DNA from 4 places in the Synechococcus sp. A15-44 genome. Region 4 is predicted to be linked to each of the others. Evidence: predicted binding sites of a transcription regulator. Region 4 holds the regulator's gene; each other region holds the start of a gene.
What was found. Region 4 encodes NtcA, which controls nitrogen genes in cyanobacteria. Its sites were predicted from a motif close to GTANCNNNNGNTAC; they were not measured.

Region 1 (4,625 bases), 330 kb from region 4:
GCCGGAAGACTCCGCTCGCAACGACAACCACCGCCTCAAGCGCTACATCGCCAAGGTGACGATCAACCCAGCGTTGGCCCACGGCATCAGCAGCGACGTGGGGTCGATCGAAACCGGCAAGCTCGCCGATCTCGTGCTATGGAAGCCGGGCTTCTTCGGCATTCGCCCGGAACTGGTGGTGAAGGGCGGTTCGATCGTCTGGGCCCAAATGGGCGACGCCAACGCCTCGATTCCCACCCCTGGCCCGGTGCACGGCCGACCGATGTTCGGCGCCTTCGGCAAAGCCCTCGCCCCCAGCTGTCTCACCTTCGTGAGCGAAGCGGCGATGGATGCCGACATCCAACGCCAGCTCGGCTTGGAGCGCACCTGCATGGCGGTGAAGGAGACCCGCAGCGTGGGCAAGAGCTCCCTCAAGCTGAATTCAGCGCTGCCCAAGGTGAGTGTGGACCCGCAGACCTATGAGGTGTTCGCCGACGGTGAACTGCTCACCTGTGAGCCCGCCGAGGTGCTGCCCCTCGCCCAGCGCTATTTGCTGCTTTGAGCCCCACGCTGCTGGTGGTCCAACACGTGGACCACGAAGACGCCGCACTGGTGGGAGAACTGGCGCGGCAGCGGGGCCTGACACTCAAGATCCTGAGGCCCGACCGGGGCGACCCACTGCCGGACCCCAGGGCGTGTGCCAACAGCATCGCCCTTGTGCTCGGTGGTCCGATGAGCGTGAACGATCGCAACCAACCGGGCATGGACTGGTTGCGTCAGGAACTGGACTGGCTGAGGGGCTGGCACCAGCAACGCCGACCGGTGCTGGGCATCTGCCTGGGGGCACAGCTCCTGGCTGTGGCTGCAGGGGGCAGCGTGCAACCGCTGCAGGTGGGAGCACCACCACAGCAGCTGAAGGAATTGGGCCTCGGCGCGATCCACTGGGTCGCGGATCCAAGCGATGAGGCTTTGCTCAAAGGGCAACCAAGCAGCAGCCTGGTGCTGCACTGGCATGGCGATCGGATCCACCTCCCGGCTGATGCAACCCTGCTGGGTTCTTCACTGCACTGCGCCGAACAGGTGTTTCGGATCGGAGCCCACGCCATTGGCCTGCAATGCCACCTCGAGATCGACGGCGATGCGCTGGAACGCTGGATCGCCAACGACCACGACTACGTGGTGAACGCCCTTGGAGCTGAAGGGCCCGATCGCCTGCGCTGGGACTGGCGCAGGCTGGGCACAACGCTCCAAGAACAAGGCCGAAACTTCTTCAATGCTGTGCTCAATCAACTGATTGAGATCAGCCAGACCCACTAATTCCTACGGACAAAAATAAACAAAACCAAAAACTTTTCTGAAGAGGTATCACCCTGAACACCACTTCGGGATTTGCAGGAGCTTGAATACTTCTGTAGCAACAGCTACCGATCGTTCACTTCGCATCGCGCGAAGCGCAGTTCGCCTCAGGCCATGGAACGGGGACCTGAGCTTGCTTCGAGGACCATCCAATGACCACCCTTCTCTATCGCGGGCATCAGTACCAGCAAAGCAACGCCACCGAGGGCAATCCTGGCGTTCAGCTTGTGTACCGCCGCAACGTGTACCAAGCCCGCCAGATCAACAACCACCGCACTCCGGTGCAGCTGATTTACCGGGGCGTGCGCTACACGCGCTAGGCCAACTTCTCGATCCGTAGCAACTCGAACATTCCAATCCTGAGGATTGAGGCGTAATAGATCCAGCTTCAGCAACGACGTTGGATCTCATCACTACTCGCCTCGACCAAGGTCTCGTGCAGGTGAATCCCTCCAGCGTGCACGGTGTGTTCTGGCTGCAAACGCACTTTCCAGCTCAAGACTGGGATGCCCTGCTGTCGGGACAAGCCGCTTTCGGCATGGATTGCATCGACGATCTGATCAGTGATGCCCGCGAAGCTGGATTGAATGTGGAGTGGGAAGCTTCCGTCCCCAGCTGAACCCCCTGGAATTAAAAAAGCCCTGCAACACAGTCGTGTGCAGGGCTTTTTTAATGGCGTGAATGACGGTGAATGCTCAAGCCACCAAGCGGTTGAGCATCGGCAACTCCGACAGTTCATCCCTCCACTCCTGGGCCCAGAGGGCCTGACTGCGCTCATACACCTCCATCAACTGCTCCACGGCGCGCTCGTGAAAATCAACGCGAAGATCCAACAGCGGAAAAGCCGCTTCACCGCTCACCTGCACCGCCGCTGACGTGCAGAAGGGAGAACGATGGTCACCGCCGGCCGCTTCCCCAGCCTGCAGAGCCATCATCAGGCGGCGACCCAGTTTCAAGCTGGGGTCGCTGGTGAGAAAGGCCTGCTCCATGGCTGCCAACACCCCTTCATCCACCAAGCAATTGCCGGCAACAGACAGATCACGCTGATGGCGATGACCTGCCCAAGGGCCGCAATCCTGTCCCGTCCAACAGGCCGTGCGACCGTCCAGATCAATCAGGTGAAACTGACGCCGGTCACGGTGCTGATCATCCGCCAGCAAGCTGGCCAGAACGCTCTCGGCATCCGAACTCTGCTCCAGGCGCTCAAGACCACAAATCCCCAGATACGGATTGGTGTGGGCCTGGGTGGCGACGGCACCAACCCCGGCGCGGATGTGGGGCACGGTGGATCCAACAGCCAGATGACAGGTGGCAACGGCCACGCCAAAGCGACCGTTGCTGGGGTCCCGAGCCAGGATTGAAAAGGTCACGGCAGCTGACGGTCGAGCCGCTGCAAGGTTTCCAGCAGCACCGCAGTTCCCGCCCAGCACTGCTCATCGCTGGTGAACTCTGCAGCGGAATGACTCAGACCACCCCGACTGGGCACAAAAATCATGCCCATCGGCCAACGGCGGCCGACCTCCTGCGCATCGTGACTGGCTCGGCTGGGGAGATGGCTGTGGGACAGGCCGAGATCGGCCGCGGCCTCCGCAATCGTGGCCATCACCACGACATCAGCAGGGGTGGGATCAACACTGAACTGGGGATCCACCGCAATTGGGCAGCCCGTTTCAGCACCGATGCGTTCCAGCTGCTGCATCAACTCCTCCACCAACTGATCGAGCACGGTCGGATCCACATCCCTGAGGTCAACGGTCAGAGTGACAGCGCCGGGAACAACATTGGCGGCATTGGGCCAAACCTCCAGTCGACCCACCGTCGCCACCGGATCCCCTGGATGGCGGGAGGCCATGGCCTCGACGGCAAGAACAATGCGTGAAGCCGCCACAAGAGCGTCCTGTCGCAGCTCCATCGGTGTGGTGCCGGCGTGGTTGGCCTGGCCCTGCACGTTGATGCTGAAGCGACGCTGACCCACAACACCCTCAACAACACCGATGGCATCACCGCGTTGCTCGAGAACACCACCCTGCTCAACATGCAACTCCAGGAAAGCGGCGTAGGCCTCATCGGAGCGGCGGGCTGACGCCAAAGACGGCCAATCCCCCCCGAGGCGCGCCAGGTTGTCCTGAATCGGCTGGCCGTTGCTGGTGGCGTAACTCTCCGGGTCAGCGGAGGCCGTGCCCGCCAAGCCCTTGCAACCCACCATGGTCGACTCCTCGTCGGCAAAGGCGATCAACTCGATACCATGCCGCAGCCGCAAACCCTGATCCTGTAGAGCGCGGCAGGCCTCCAGGCCGGCCAACACCCCCAGAGCACCGTCAAAACGACCACCGGTGGGAACCGTGTCGAGGTGCGACCCGGTCACCAGGGCCGGACGGTGGGGATCCAAGCCTTCAAGGCGTCCGATCAAGTTGCCAGCGGCATCAACACGCACCTGCATGCCGAGCTGCTTCATCCAGTGGGCCAGCAACTCGCGCCCTTGCACATCCTCCGGCGAGAACCCGCGTCGACAGATGCTGCCATCGGGCTTGGCGCCAATGCTGGCCAGCTGTTCAATTGTTTCAACCAAACGATCACGGTTTGGTCGCGCAGCAATCTTGGCTGGCTCGACCCTTGATGCAGGGGTGGTCGGAGAAGCCGTAATGAGCGCTGGCAATGCCGTGACCTTCAGTTCAAAGGGATTAACACCTTCACCTGAAAGGGCCGATCGGCCTGTAGCTAGCGCAACGATTTAATCCTGACCAAAGAATTCAAACGGGCATCAGCACCCGCCAACCCAGGCGGTCTGCCTCACGCCGGGCCAGGGCTGGCACGTCTTCCGCCACAAACATGCGGTGCAGCATCTGCACACCCAGCAGATGATTGATCACCGCATCCATCTGTACACGCTCCGCATCGGTGGTGGCCGGATCCTCGTGACGCGCAAACAAGGCACGCACGCCGGCCTTGCTCAACAAACCAGCGGCATCGATCGCCTCATCGCTGAGGTAGTCGTCGGCGAGCTGCTTCATCTGCTCCCACTTCTCGGGCTCCGTGTGGGCTGGCGGGGCCATGAAGGCGAACTTCTCACGCCGGTACAACACCTCCGGCAACAGGCCGGCCATGGCTTCCCGCAGCACGTATTTCTCAGTTTTCCCCTTGATCCGCAGCTCAGGCGGCACCTGAACCGCCACCGCGGCCAGATGGTGATCGAGGAAGGCGGGTCGCGCTTCCATGGAATTGGCCATGTCGACCCGATCGCCGCCCCAGGTGAGGATCTGGCCCTCCAGCATGGTCTTGATCCAGACGTA
Region 2 (4,625 bases), 320 kb from region 4:
GGCCGGCCACCTGACCGGTGACGCGACGCTTGACCAGGGGCACCAGCGCGAAGGTGGCGCCTTCACCGGACTGCACGAAGAACGAAGCGAGCATGGTGATCACCACGGCAACGGCAATGCCGGTGGTGCCGGTGAAGGTGCCGGGCTTGATCATGCTCATCACCAGGTAGCCCACGCCGAGACCGGCAGTGAGGAAGCCCATGGTGTTCTTGCGGCTGCCGACGCGGTCGGAGATCAGACCGCCAGCAGGGCGGGCGACCAGGTTCACGAAAGCGAAGCAGGACGCCAGGATTCCGGCGGTGGCCTTCGGCAGATCGAAAGTGGTTTCAAAGAAGGTGGGCAGCATCGAAACCACGGCCAGTTCGGAGCCGAAGTTCACGATGTAGGTGAGCTCGAGGATCGCCACCTGGCGGAACTCGTAGCGGTCTTCCTTGGGATAAACCTTGTTGCCGAGGATCAGGTCGCGGTTGGTGCGAATGATTCCCCAGGTCTGGAAGGCAAACCAGACGGCAACGGCACCGAGGGCCAGGGGGTAGGTGCTTGCGGTGAGGAAGCCCACCTTGGAAAGGCGCCAGCAGAGCACGCAGAGGATGGCTGCGAAGGGCACGTTCATGCCCAGCAGACCCCAGAAGTCGCGCATGGAGGTGACTTCCAGGCCTGCCGTCTTGGCAGGGCGCTGATACGTCTTGCCGGGGGGTGTGTCGGTGACGTTGAAGAAGTAGAAGAGGCCGTAGACGGCGGAGACGATGCCGGTCAGAGCGATGGCACCGCGCCAGTTCAGAACAGCGCCGGTGGGCAGTTCGAAGCCGCCGGAGAAGGAGAGGAAGCCAGCGAGGGCCACCATGGTGAGGGCGGAGAAGGCGGAGCCGAAGTTGCCCCAGCCGCCGTAAATGCCTTCAGCCAGGCCGATTTCCTTGGGCGGGAACCACTCGGCCACCATGCGGATACCGATCACGAAGCCGGCGCCAACGATGGAGAGCAGCAGACGGGCCACCACGAGCTGGTTGAAGTCCTGAGCGGACGCAAACAGCAGGCAGGGAATCGCCGAGAACACCAGGATCGAGGAGTAGGTGATCCGGGGTCCGAATTTGTCCAGGAGCATGCCGATCAGCACGCGCGCCGGAATGGTGAGGGCCACGTTGCAGATGGCCACGGTGCGGATCTGACCAACGGTCAGACCCAGGTCCGCTTTCACGGTGGTGGCCAGAGGGGCCAGGTTGAACCAGACCACGAAGGTCAGGAAGAAGGCGATCCAGGTCAGGTGAAGGGTTCGGTACCTGCCCTGGAACGACCAAAGGTCGCCAAGCATTGAGGAGAAGAAATGGAACCTCGGGCTTCAAAAGGAAAGGTGCCCGGGGATGGCAAAACGGTCGAAAAGAGAGTCCGTTTGACCCGCGCAGTCAATCAATTCGCCGACCCCTTGTTTGGTCAGATTGGTTACCGATTTGTGTTTTTGTGTTGCCAAGCAAACATCAACGGGGCTGATTAATCGGATCAGGTGATCTTGTGCTGCAGCAATTTAGTAGCGGTTGCAACTTTTGTGGGTTGTGGGACTTCGCTGGTCCAGATTGTTGGTCGGCGATGTGAATCAAGGCTTGCGGGTTTGTGTGCTCAGTGGCGGAAGCAGCCGTCGCATGGGGCGTGACAAGGCCCTCTTGCCGCATCCCTCCGGTGGTGTCTGGCTCACGGCCCTGGTTGACCAGCTGTTGCCCCTCGGTTATCCGGTGCAGGTGTTGAGTCGTCATGCCGCCCACGCAGAGCTGCTGACCCACCGGCCCGGATGTTCCGTGGTGTTGGAGCCCCCTCCCTGGAATGGCCCCCTGAAGGCGCTGGCCCGGCTGTTGCCGTCTCGGCCTGGGGAGGCCTTGTTGGTGCTGCCGGTGGACATGCCCCGCTTGCGCACCGCCGTTGTCCAGCAGCTCATCGCAGCCTGGAATCGTGCCCCCGATCAAGCAGCGGTGGCCCATGACGGGCAACGGCTGCAGCCGCTACTGGCGGTGATCCCCTCCGGTTCACCCTTTCGCTCCTGCCTTGACCAGCAACTGCAATGCGGAGAGCTGCGATGGATGGACTGGTTGACCTGCGTTCCCCATCAGACGGTGCTCTTGCCTGCAGAAGCTTTGCTAAATGCCAACTGCCCTGCAGATCTGGCAGCGTTGGAGGGATGAGCACGTCGTTGCCGCTCGCAGATCGTCTCCACCGGCCCATCGGGGTGCTGCGGTTGTCGCTCACGGCCCGTTGCAATCTCTCCTGTCCGTACTGCTGTCCGGATGTGGAGGAGCCCCCGGGCCTGCTCACGCTTGAGCAGCAGCTGCGCGTGATTCGTGTGGCTGCGCGCCTGGGGGTACAGACGCTGCGGCTCACCGGTGGAGAGCCGTTGTTGAGCCGTCGCTTGTTGCCGTTGCTGGAGGCGGTGGCGCAGGCCCGGCGGGATTGTTCGGATCCGATGGCCGGTTTGCAGAACGTGGCGCTCACCAGCAATGGGGTGCTGTTGTCGGAACCGATGGCTCGCGCGTTGCGTGCCGCAGGGCTGGATCGCATCACCATCAGCCTGGATGCGGCGGAAGGGGAGGCAGCGGCGCGCATGGCTGGTCTCCAGGGTGGCGCCGTGGCTGGGGACCGCTTGGTGCGCCAGGTGCAGAACGGCATCGCCGCGGCCCGTGCCGCTGGTTTTAATCCCTCATGCGGCGAGCTCAAGCTCAATGCCGTGATCCAACGGGGGATCAATGACGATCAGCTGTTGCCCTTGGCCGGTTTGGCCCGGCAGCTGGGGGTGGAGCTGCGTTTGATCGAGTTCATGGATGTGGGCAACCGCAACCAGTGGTCGCTGGAGCAGGTGCTACCGGCGGCTCAGATGGTGGAGCGCATTAATGCCCGTTGGCCCCTCGAACCTCTAGGTCGCCCGCGGGGCGGGACGGCCGGGCGTTGGCGTTATGGCGATGGCGCCGGATCCATCGGTGTGATCGCCTCCATCACCGAGCCGTTCTGCGGGGATTGCAACCGATTGCGCGTCACTGCCGATGGACAGGCGTTCACCTGTTTGTTCTCCGCGGAAGGCACGGATCTCAAGCCTGCGCTGGCGTCGGAGCCTCGCCTCGAGCAGGCCATGCGCCAGCTTTGGCAGCGGCGTCAAGACCGCTACAGCGAGGAGCGTGATCCAGCGGCGGCTGCGTCAACCCATGCGGAAATGGCGTATCTGGGGGGCTGAACCGTCGTGATCGTCACCGTTTTTGCGTGATGCTCTCGGTACAACGGGGCAGCTGAAGGATCCAAGAAGATCCATCCACATGTTTGAACTGCTGGCCTACGAGCGCTTCCGCGACACCCCGTCGGTTCGTTTTTTTGACGTCACCGTGAACACCTCGAATGCGCGCGACCTGGTGATTCACAGCGGCCCTGCGGTCTCGCCTCCCAATGATCCGGAGAGCGGAGCCTGGCAGTTCTATCTGCATCCCCATCAGGAAGACAATCTGCTGGCGGCCAGTGGCGGCAGAACCTTCTTCTTGGTGAACCTGGCCTGGGAGCAGCCGTTTCACATTGTTCGGCTCGAAAGCGGTGGTGACATCCTTCGCATCCCTCCTGGCACCTTCCATCGTTCGATCTCCGATCCCGATGGTTCCGTCGTTCTGAACCAGGCGGTTCGTGAAGAAGGCGCTTCTCTGGTGCATGAATTTCGAGTCTACAACAGCGCCGAAATTCCGGCTTTGATGGCGGCCACCGACAGCTCGGCTCCGAGGCCCCAGTTGCACGGGGTGGAACCTCTGCTTCAGGCGGCCTGAACCAGGCTGGGTGAGGAGGTTGCTGTTCCGGAGGCTTCCTCCTTGATCTGAATCTGCCAATTCAGCTCACTCGTTGTTCCGGGGGGACCGCTGAAGCTGCCGCTCACGGCTGCGGTGAGTTCCGGCTTGGAGGAGGTGGCGAGCACCACATAGCGCTCGTTGGCTTCCATGCCGGCACTGGGATCAAAGCCCCGCCAGCCCGCTCCCGGCAGGTAAACCTCTGCCCAGGCATGCAGGTCGTACTCCTTCGGGGGAGGTTGCTGCAGTTGATAGCCGCTCACAAATCGGGCTGGAAGACCCACCACGCGGCAGCAGGCCACCATCAGCATGGCCAGATCACGGCAAGAGCCGATCCGCTCGCGCAGGGTTCGGCCCGCAGGCCAGGCGGGGCCCACATGGCGTTGGGTGTATTTTACCCGCTCCTGAATCAGCTCAATCAGTTGCTTCAGAAAAGCCAGGGTCTGCTGGTTGCTGCCCATCAGGGCTTCCTGGGTGAGGTCGATGGCCGCGGGTTCGTGCTGGCCGTTGGGCAACCAGCCCTCCAGGGCCCCTTGGAGATCGCTGTTGAGCTGGCCGCGTGGGTAGGGCAGGGGTGGTTCCAGTCCGTTGAAGCAGCTCTCCAGCGGCGGTGCCGGCCGGGTCTCCACCAGGCTGCGGGCCTCAAAGACCAGTTCATCGGTGTTGCCGAGAAAGCGGAGCCGTTGGATTTCGTCGCCGCTGGCGGCCACCAGCTCCCGACGTTGCTCTGGTTCTGGCAGCACGCTGAGCTGATGCTCCAGCAGGGTCTGGAACCCCTGCCCCCGAGGCCTCAGACACAGGCGATGTTCCCCCAAGAAAACCGGGGCG
Region 3 (4,625 bases), 880 kb from region 4:
CCTCCTCGTATTTCAGGTCGATCCAGTTGTCGATGAAGTCGTCGCTGAACACACCGCCGGCGGTGAGGAAGCCGCGATCGGCATTCAACGCTTCCAGGGCACCGTTGAGGGATGCGGGGACCGTAGCGATCTTGGACAGCTCCTCAGCTGCCAGTTCGAACAGGTCGCGATCTTCGCCATCGCCAGGATCGATCTGGTTCTTGATGCCGTCCAGACCAGCCATCATCATGGCGCTGAAGGCCAGATAGGGGTTGGCGAGGGCATCGCCGGAGCGGAACTCGAGGCGCTTGGCCTTCGGGCTCGGGCCGGTGAGCGGGATCCGCACGGCGGCGGAGCGGTTGCCCTCGGAGTAGACGAGGTTCACCGGGGCTTCGAAACCGGGCACCAGACGCTTGTAGCTGTTGGTGGTGGGGTTGGTGAAGGCCAGGAAGGCGGGGGCGTGCTTGAGGATGCCCCCGATGTACCAGCGTGCCGTCTGCGAGAGGTTGGCGTAGGTGCCTTCGCCGAAGAACAGGGGCTGACCGCCTTTCCAGAGGCTCTGGTGCACGTGCATGCCGGAGCCGTTGTCGTTGAAGACCGGCTTGGGCATGAAGGTGGCCGTCTTGCCGTACTTCTTGGCCACGTTGCGCACAACGTACTTGTACGTCATCACGTTGTCGGCGGCCTGGATCAGCTCAGCAAATTTCATGCCGAGTTCGTGCTGACCAGCGCCTGCCACCTCGTGGTGGTGCTTCTCGGTGGGAATGCCCAGCTGACCCATCAGCAGGAGCATCTCGGAGCGGATGTCCTGGGCAGTGTCGTTGGGAGCGACAGGGAAGTAGCCCTCCTTCTCCTGGATCTTGTAGGCGAGGTTGCCGCCTTCTTCGATCCGTCCGGTGTTCCAGCCCGCTTCGATCGTGTCGACGCTGTAGAAGGAACCCCCTTCAGCCGAGTTGTAGCGGACGTCGTCGAAGAGGAAGAACTCCGGCTCAGGACCGAAGAAGGCCATGTCGGCCAGGCCGGTGCTGGCCAGATGATTCAGTGCCCGCTGGGCCAGGGCGCGGGGGCAGCGCTCGTAGGGCTGGCCGGTGCGTGGCTCCTGAATCGAGCAGATCATGCTCAGGGTTTTGTGCCGGTAGAAGGGGTCCACCCAGGCCGTGTTGGCGTCCGGCACCATGGCCATGTCGGAGGCCTGGATGCCTTTCCAGCCGCGGATGGATGAGCCGTCAAAAGCCAGGCCCTCCGTGAAGGATTCTTCCTCCAGCAGATCGGTGCACACCGTCAGGTGCTGCCACTTGCCGTGCAGATCGGTGAATTTGAGGTCGATCAGTTCGATGCCTTCGTCCTTGATCTGGCGCAGGACGTCCTGGGGGGATTTCGACATAAGAAGGGACTGCTCGACTGAATTGTGCAGTGTTGTGACCGTATACAGCCACAAGTCACCATTTTGTATCAAGAGGTACGTTTCAGCTGCTGGAAGGCGACTGCGTAACCGTTTCTGTCAACTTGGCTGAAATGCAGGCATGCCAAAGGATCTGCCCGCCTCAACGGTGTTAGCTTCCGCTGCGGATCCTCTGGAGATTCAGGGACATGCGCGATGCAATCAGCGGTCTGATCGGTCGCTACGACCAGCTGGGTCGTTACTTCGATCGTCCAGCGATCGACAGCATCAATACGTATCTGGATGAATCCGCGCTGCGAATTCAGGCCGTTGAGCTGATCAACGGTTCCTCTGCTGAGATTGTTCGTGAGGCCAGCCAGCGCCTGTTCCGGGATGAGCCCGACCTGCTGCTGCCCGGTGGTAACGCCTACACCACCCGCCGGCTCGCCGCCTGCTTGCGTGACATGGATTACTTCCTTCGTTACGCCAGCTACGCCCTGGTGGCCGGTGACTCCACGATCCTCAATGAGCGTGTGTTGAACGGACTCGACGACACCTACAAGAGTCTCGGGGTTCCCACCGGCCCAACGGTCCGCAGCATCGTTCTGTTGGGAGAGGTTGTTTCCGAGATGCTTCTGGCAAACGGTGCTGCATCCGATCAGCTCGCCACCGTTCTTCAGCCGTTTGATCACCTGGCCAAGGGCCTGGGTGAAACCAATGTTCGCCAGCGCTGATCCAGCACGCTCAACGCAAGATCTGAACAGATTGCAATCAAGCCTCCCTCACCCCTTCCAAGGGGCGTGACTGCGTAGGCTCAACACTTCGAACCAACGATCAGGGCTTTGGCGACGACGAACTCACTCCTTCCCGTTGACGATCGTCACCGCAATGCCTTTGCACCGATCGGCACACCCGACCGCCTCCTGCTTGGACCAGGCCCCTCCAACGCCCATCCAACGGTTTTGAAGGCTCTGTCGAGAACTCCGATTGGTCACCTTGATCCTCTTTATGTGGATTTGATGGGTGAGGTGCAGGAGCTGCTGCGTTACGCCTGGCAGACCGACAACCGCCTCACACTTCCGATGAGCGGCACCGGCAGTGCTGCCATGGAGGCCACCCTGGCCAACACCGTCGAGCCTGGGGACACCGTTCTGGTGGCGGTGAAGGGGTACTTCGGCCTGCGACTGGCTGACATGGCCGGCCGCTACCGCGCTGAGGTGAAAACCATTGAGAAGCCCTGGGGTGAGTGGTTTTCCCTCGATGAGCTGGAAGCTGCCCTGATCGAGCACAAGCCCGCCATCTTGGCGATGGTTCATGCCGAAACCTCAACGGGTGTCTGTCAACCCATGGAGGGCATCGGCGACCTCTGCCGAAAGCATGACTGCCTTCTTCTGCTCGACACCGTCACTTCTCTGGGGGGTGTGCCGCTCTACATCGATGAGTGGAAAGTCGATCTCGCCTACAGCTGCAGCCAGAAAGGCCTGAGCTGCCCTCCCGGTCTTGGACCCTTCACCATGGGTCCCCGCGCCGAGGCCAAGATGACAGCGCGTCAGGGCAAGGTTCCCAACTGGTACCTGGATGTATCCCTGCTGAACCAGTACTGGGGCAGCGACCGCGTCTACCACCACACCGCGCCGGTCAACATGAACTTCGGCATGCGTGAGGCCCTGCGTCTCCTGGCTGAAGAAGGACTCGACCAGGCCTGGGCACGCCATCGCAGCAATGCAGAGATGCTCTGGAATGGCTTGGAAAGTCTCGGCCTCTCGATGCATGTGCCGGCCGAGCGCCGACTTCCCACCCTCACCACGGTTCGGATTCCTGACGGTGTGGATGGCAAGGCTTTCAGTCAGCACCTGCTCAACAACCACGGCATTGAAGTAGGTGGTGGACTCGGCAGCCTTGCCGGCAAAATCTGGCGCATCGGCCTGATGGGTTACAACTCCACCCCTGAAAACGTGAACCGTCTGCTCAACCTGTTTGAGACAGAGCTGCCTCGCTTCAGCGGTTCCGTTGCCGCCGCTGCTTGAACCAGCGTTCCAGCTTCTCCCTCGCCTCAGGCTCGCGCACGCCCTGAATCACCTTCATGTGGTGATGGGCACTGGCATGGGTGGAGAGGTCAAGGCTTCCCCCCAGGCCACCGCGCTTGGGATCTGACGCCGCAAACACCACTCTTCCCATGCGGGCCTGCACCAAGGCCCCCGCACACATGGGGCAGGGTTCGAGGGTCACGATCAGGGTGCAGTTGTTGAATCTCCAGTCGTTCTGAACGATCGCTGCCTGTTGCAAGGCCACCAGTTCGGCATGCCCGAGGGGATCCCTGTCGTTCTGGCGCCGGTTCCGCCCATGGCCGATGGCTCGGCCCTGTCCATCCAGGATCACTGCGGCCACCGGAACTTCTCCTTCCGCTCCAGCTTCCTCCGCGCGCTGGAGCAGAACATCCATCCAGCGAGTGAACTCATCCCGCTGATCCACTGCTGTTCCACGTTGTCCTTTGAGCACCATCCCACGAGACGCGAAGATCGGTGCAGTTCACGGGTCTCCGTTGCAAGCCTGTTCCGAGTCTCAGCACCCACCGGATCGGCTTGCTCCGTTCGCCATCCCCTCGGCCGAAGACCCGGTGCTGAGGAACTTCCTGCATCGCAGTTCGGATCTGCTCTGCCGTTGGATCGGCTCCGCTGATCGATCAAGCCCGGTCCCTGTCATGCGGCCCTTGCCTGACGTGGCACCAGGGCTTGATGGGGCCAGCGTTGAATCGCTGCTCAGTGATCTTCAGCAGGTGATGGATGGGGCGTATCAGCCGTCCCATCCCGGTGCTCTCGCCCATCTCGATCCGCCCCCGCTGACCGCGTCCATTGCAGCGGAATTGGTCTGTGCAGGTCTCAACAACAACCTCCTGGCCGAGGAGCTTTCGCCTGGTCTGACCGGCCTGGAACATGACCTCTGCCGCTGGTTCTGCCACAGGATTGGCTTGCCCGCCGGTTCCGGAGGGGTGCTGGCCAGCGGCGGGACCCTGAGCAATCTCATGGCCCTGGTGGCCGCACGGGCGGCGTTGGGGGCCACCCATCGGGATCCTGTACTGCTGTGCAGCCAAGACGCTCACGTCTCCATCAACAAGGCCGCAAAGGTGATGGGGCTGGCGGATGATGCCCTTCAGACGCTTCCCGTGGCCGCGGATGGTGGCCTTTGCCTCGAGGCTTTGGCCAAGCGTTTGAGAGCTCTGCAAGCGGAGGGGCGGCCTTGTCTGGCGGTGGTGGCCACGGCCGGC
Region 4 (4,625 bases):
GCGTTGGGTCACCGGCCGGTTCGGACGCACCTCGGGGAAGGCGTACACCGCTGTTTCACCTCGCAGCACATTGGTGGCTGAGCGCAGCGAGATCACCCAGGTCTCCGGTTTGCGGATGATGCTTTGCAGGCGTTCCACATCGCTGCGCGGAACGCGGATCAACTGCCGTTCGGGTGCTTCGCCAGGTCGCACTTTTCCGTAGGCGTTGAGATTGGCCTCCTGCAACAGCCTGTCGACAGCCTGTTTGGCCTGGTCCGGAGCATCGAGTCGAACCGTTGCTCTTGCCAAGGTCTGTCCGCTGCTGATCACCACCGATCCACGCCGCAAGGCGACCAGATTGCGTTCCAGTTGTTTGAGTTCCTGCTCACCGGCTCGGATGCGGCTGCGAACGCTGTTGAGTTCGGCTTCCGTGCGCTGGATGTCCGCATCGCGGGAGGCGATGTCCTGGCTGAGGCGTTCACGTTCGGCTTCGAGTTGGGCCAGCTCCTTCTGAAGAGGAGCCAGTTCGAGGCGCAGGGTGTTGGCCCGTTGCTGTGATTGCTCGAGCTCAATGGCGATCCGTTTGGTTTCCGTTTGGGTCTTGTCCCGTTCCCGCTCGGCTGCCTTTAGCTGCTGACGGCTGTCTTGGAGTTTCTCCTGCAGGGCATCCAGTTCAAACAGGCCCACCCGCAACTGCCGGCTCACCAGAAGCATCAGGCCAAGTGAGAGTGCGCTGATCAGGCTGCCGGTCAACACCGTGATCAAAACGGCGGTGCGCCGTGGGCGCATGCTGAACAAACTCAGTCGCGCTTTGCCGACGCGGCTGCCCAAGCGGTCGCCCAGGGTCGATAGCACGCCCCCGAGCACCAACAGAACCAGAATCAGTGCCCAGCCGCTCATCGCTGCACAAGTCGGGCGATGGCAGGCCTAGCTGAAGCGTTTGGCCAGCGCGATCGGATCCAGAACGGTGATTTTCTTGCGGTCAATCTGAACCAGACCGGATTGACGCAAGTCTCCCAGCAGACGCGTGATTGTGACGCGTGTTGAGCCAATTGCTTCAGCGATGGCCTGATGGGACAGGCGCAGGTCGATGGTGATGCCTAGCTCATCTGCCACGCCGAAGTCCCTGCAAAGCACCAGCAGGAAGCTCACCAGTCGGGATGACATGTCCCGATGGGTGAGGGTTTCAATCATCGTCTCGGTCTGCAGAATCCGGCTGGAGAGACCCTGAAGCAAGCGCAGGCCAACGCTGGTGTTTGCTTCGATGGCGGCCTTGACGGAGGTCGCTGGTGCCGTCACCATTTCGACCCGGGTGAAGGCCACAGCGTGATAAAAGCGGTCGGACCGTTGGCCTGTCAGCAGTGACAGCACCCCGAAGAGGCTGTTCTCGCGGAGCAGGGCCACGGTGATCTCTTCTCCCGATTCGTAGACGCGGGACAGACGAACGGCTCCCCGGCGGATCAGATACACCCGTTCTGCGGGATCTCCAGGGAAAAAGATGGTCTTGTTGCGATCCACCAGATCACTGCTAGCGCCATCGAGATCCCGGATGATCTCCAGCAGAGAACGGTTGGCGGGCTCTGCGCTGGGAGCTGGAGCCACCATCTGCGGGGCGTATCGGCTGAAACCTCGGCTACTGGTCATGACAACCCCCTGGTGTGGCGAAGTTACGGAGCCGGCGGTGGCCGCCATGTAGCGGTTATTACTTAACGCTGCTGTGCTCGTTGAAGGCCTGGCGTTGCGCCTGCATCAGGGAGCTCAATCCCGGCTCTGCTAAATCCAGCAGCTCATTGAGTTGGCTGCGACTGAAGGGCGCACCCTCCGCCGTTCCCTGGATTTCCAGCAGACGGCCATCGCCGGACTGCACAACGTTCAGGTCCACCTCGGCTCGGCTGTCTTCGCTGTAGTCCAGATCCAGCAAGACCTGGCCATCAACCAAGCCCACGGATACAGCCGCCACCTGATCGATCAGGGGCGATTGCTCCAGCACTCCCTGGTCCACCAGGGATCGGCAGGCTTGGTCCAGGGCAAGCCAAGCCCCGGTGATCGAGGCCGTCCGGGTGCCGGCGTCCGCTTGGATCACGTCGCAGTCGATCAGCAAGGTGCGCTCCCCTAGACGCTCCATGTCGATCACGGCGCGCAGGCTTCGGCCGATCAGCCGCTGAATTTCCTGGGTGCGACCCGAGAGTTTCATCAGCTCCCGTGATTGCCGCTGTGGGGTGGATCCGGGCAGCAACCGGTATTCGGCGCTGAGCCATCCCAATCCTTCTCCCTTGCGCCAGCGGGGAACCTTGTCCTCCAAGCAAACGCTGCAGAGAACAGCGGTTCGGCCGGTGTGAACCACAAGGGAGCTCAAGGCAAACCTCATGGGATTCCAGGTCACCGAGAACGGTCGCAACTGCTGCGGGCGACGGCCATCAGTGCGTTGTTCAGGGGATTGGCTCATCGGTGGTGTGCAGTTCGTCAAGCCTCGCAGGCGGTTGGTTCTCGCCCTGTCCAAACACCATGGGTGGTGTCAATCCCCTTGTGGAATGTGATCTCGCCGCTACATTCAAGGTCTTGCCGGGGTCGCCCGGACAGATGCTTCCGTGATGACCACAAGCCTCGCCGACCCCCAATCCTTCCAAAATTCCCTGGATCGGGATCAGCAGGCCTTGCAACGGGCGGGCCTGAGGCCCTTGCCTGCCGTTTCTGATCCGCCACCCCTGCATCTGGTGGCTCCCGAAGGGCAGCTGCAGGTGCATACGGCGCCTTATCGAGGCAGTTTCGCCAGTGTTCTCAGCCAGGCCATGCGAGCTGCCGGCTTGGGCAGTCGTGTTCTGATCAGTCAGTTCCTCAAAGGGGGCGTGCAGCAGGGATCGGCCGGCCGGGTGAAGCTCTGCGGAGGCCTCGTCTGGCTGCGGCCGGAAGTGCCCCTCTGCCTCTCCTCGCCGGGGCATCCCGGTGGTGCGGAGGCGGTGGCTGAGGTTTGGTCCATCTGCCGTCAGCATCTGATCCAGGGAGATCTCGACCAGCTGGTGTTGGATGAACTCGGCCTTGCCGTGGCCTTCGGATACCTGGATGAGGCGGACGTGATTGCAGCTCTTGAGCAGCGGCCCGCTTCGATGGATGTGATCATCACTGGACCTACAATCCCCGCCGGTGTGGTGGAGATGGCAGATCAAGTCACGGAGTTGCGCCGAGGTTTCTAATGCTCAAGTGCGATCGCTGGATCACTCAACAGGCCGGGCAGGGAATGATCGAGCCATTCCAGAGCGGTTTGGTCCGTCACCTGGAGCCGGAGCAGAAGCTGCGGCCAGTGCTGAGTTTTGGTTGCTCCTCCTACGGCTACGACCTACGCCTTTCCTCCCAGGAATTTCTGATCTTCCGGCATGTTCCAGGCACGGTGATGAACCCCAAGCGGTTCAACCCGGCCAACCTCGAACCCACTCCCCTTCATGAGGATGAAGACGGGCGATATTTCATTCTCCCGGCCCATTCCTATGGCCTCGGTGTGGCCCTGGAGAAGTTGCGGGTTCCCCCCAACATCACCGTGATCTGTTTGGGCAAGAGCACCTATGCCCGCCTTGGAATCATCGTGAACACCACCCCGGCAGAAGCGAGCTGGGAGGGTCACCTCACCCTTGAATTCAGCAACAGCTCGGGTGCTGACTGCCGCATCTATGCCGATGAGGGCATCTGTCAGCTGCTGTTTTTTGAGGGTGATCCCTGCTCGACCACCTACAGCGATCGACAAGGCAAGTACCAGCACCAACCGGAACGGGTGACGCTGGCCAAGGTCTAGTGCTCTCTGGTTAGGGGGCCAAACGCGCCCGGTGCAGCCTGCTTTTTTCGTACCAGGCTGCAAATTCAGGGGTCCACTCCACCATGTGGGGCCACATCAGATCACAGAGCTGGCGGATCTCCAGCTGGGCATCGAGCTTGGCTCGCAGATCCATGAAGTGCAGGAACGCCCGCAGGCTGAAGCTCACCACAAAATGCTGGCGGTAGTCGAAAGGGAGGATGCCGCGGGCGTGCTCCTCGGCGAAGCCCGCCCTGAGCAGATCCCTGTAGCGCTCGGCGGCGCTCCGGCAGAGATCAAGATCCTGTTGGCGTAGTGCTTCGGTGTAGGCGTATTTCTTGCCCTGCCGATCGCTGTACTCGCCGATGGGCCGCAGATAGAACACCTCTTCCAGGTCCAGGGCTCCATCCGCTGCACGGCAGATGCGTTCACCGGTGTAACGCATCGACTGCACATCGAAGCTCACCCCAACCCGGTGGGTGCGGGCCTGCTGCATCACCGAGTGCGGGAACCAGCCCACGTTCAGCACGATCTGCGCATGCTCCATCGGACCGTAGTGGCCTCGTTCTCCAGACAGCAGGCGTTTCACACAGATCTCTCCAGCCCGCTGCTCATCGGGCCAGTTGGCACGATCTCCGGCCACGAATCCTTCGCTGTAGTCCTGATGCATGGCGGCGTACACGCATTGCTGCGGGTTCGGCGTAGCTGCGATCAGATCGACCCGAAAGCGGTCCATGGGAGCGTCAGAGTGACGAGTTGTGGTGATCATGGCGAGGCGTGTCAACCATGGCTGCGGGGCCCCGCGTTGGCTGGGCTCGAGGCCCCTGCCATCGCGTTGTTCGCAGAGGGGGGCGTCGGCAGCTGG

Region 1: SynA1544_RS14200 (DUF4278 domain-containing protein) is a predicted target of NtcA. The motif match lies at 1,391-1,404, and genes of this name have one in related genera.
Region 2: SynA1544_RS14260 (molybdenum cofactor guanylyltransferase) is a predicted target of NtcA. The motif match lies at 1,523-1,536, and genes of this name have one in related genera.
Region 3: glnA (type I glutamate--ammonia ligase) is a predicted target of NtcA. The motif match lies at 1,429-1,442, and genes of this name have one in related genera.

The regions. Positions count from the first base shown of each region.
Region 1 is NZ_CP047938.1:2,545,536-2,550,160, forward strand. It holds gene ureC (urease subunit alpha) at 1-541, shown strand, start outside; gene SynA1544_RS14195 (type 1 glutamine amidotransferase) at 556-1,296, shown strand; gene SynA1544_RS14200 (DUF4278 domain-containing protein) at 1,488-1,655, shown strand; gene SynA1544_RS14205 (hypothetical protein) at 1,736-1,954, shown strand; gene SynA1544_RS14210 (DUF1028 domain-containing protein) at 2,031-2,705, opposite strand; gene SynA1544_RS14215 (Zn-dependent hydrolase) at 2,702-3,904, opposite strand; gene asnB (asparagine synthase (glutamine-hydrolyzing)) at 4,086-4,625, opposite strand, start outside.
Region 2 is NZ_CP047938.1:2,557,310-2,561,934, reverse strand. It holds gene SynA1544_RS14265 (NarK family nitrate/nitrite MFS transporter) at 1-1,309, opposite strand, end outside; gene SynA1544_RS14260 (molybdenum cofactor guanylyltransferase) at 1,572-2,168, shown strand; gene SynA1544_RS14255 (GTP 3',8-cyclase MoaA) at 2,165-3,208, shown strand; gene SynA1544_RS14250 (redox protein) at 3,288-3,779, shown strand; gene SynA1544_RS14245 (transglutaminase family protein) at 3,767-4,625, opposite strand, start outside.
Region 3 is NZ_CP047938.1:1,139,266-1,143,890, forward strand. It holds gene glnA (type I glutamate--ammonia ligase) at 1-1,363, opposite strand, end outside; gene SynA1544_RS06380 (allophycocyanin subunit beta) at 1,570-2,094, shown strand; gene SynA1544_RS06385 (alanine--glyoxylate aminotransferase family protein) at 2,203-3,387, shown strand; gene SynA1544_RS06390 (nucleoside deaminase) at 3,359-3,802, opposite strand; gene SynA1544_RS06395 (aminotransferase class V-fold PLP-dependent enzyme) at 3,903-4,625, shown strand, end outside.
Region 4 is NZ_CP047938.1:255,694-260,318, forward strand. It holds gene SynA1544_RS01310 (DUF3084 domain-containing protein) at 1-879, opposite strand, end outside; gene ntcA (global nitrogen regulator NtcA) at 907-1,623, opposite strand; gene rph (ribonuclease PH) at 1,682-2,425, opposite strand; gene SynA1544_RS01325 (cob(I)yrinic acid a,c-diamide adenosyltransferase) at 2,571-3,170, shown strand; gene dcd (dCTP deaminase) at 3,170-3,763, shown strand; gene thyX (FAD-dependent thymidylate synthase) at 3,774-4,496, opposite strand; gene SynA1544_RS01340 (thioredoxin domain-containing protein) at 4,541-4,625, opposite strand, start outside.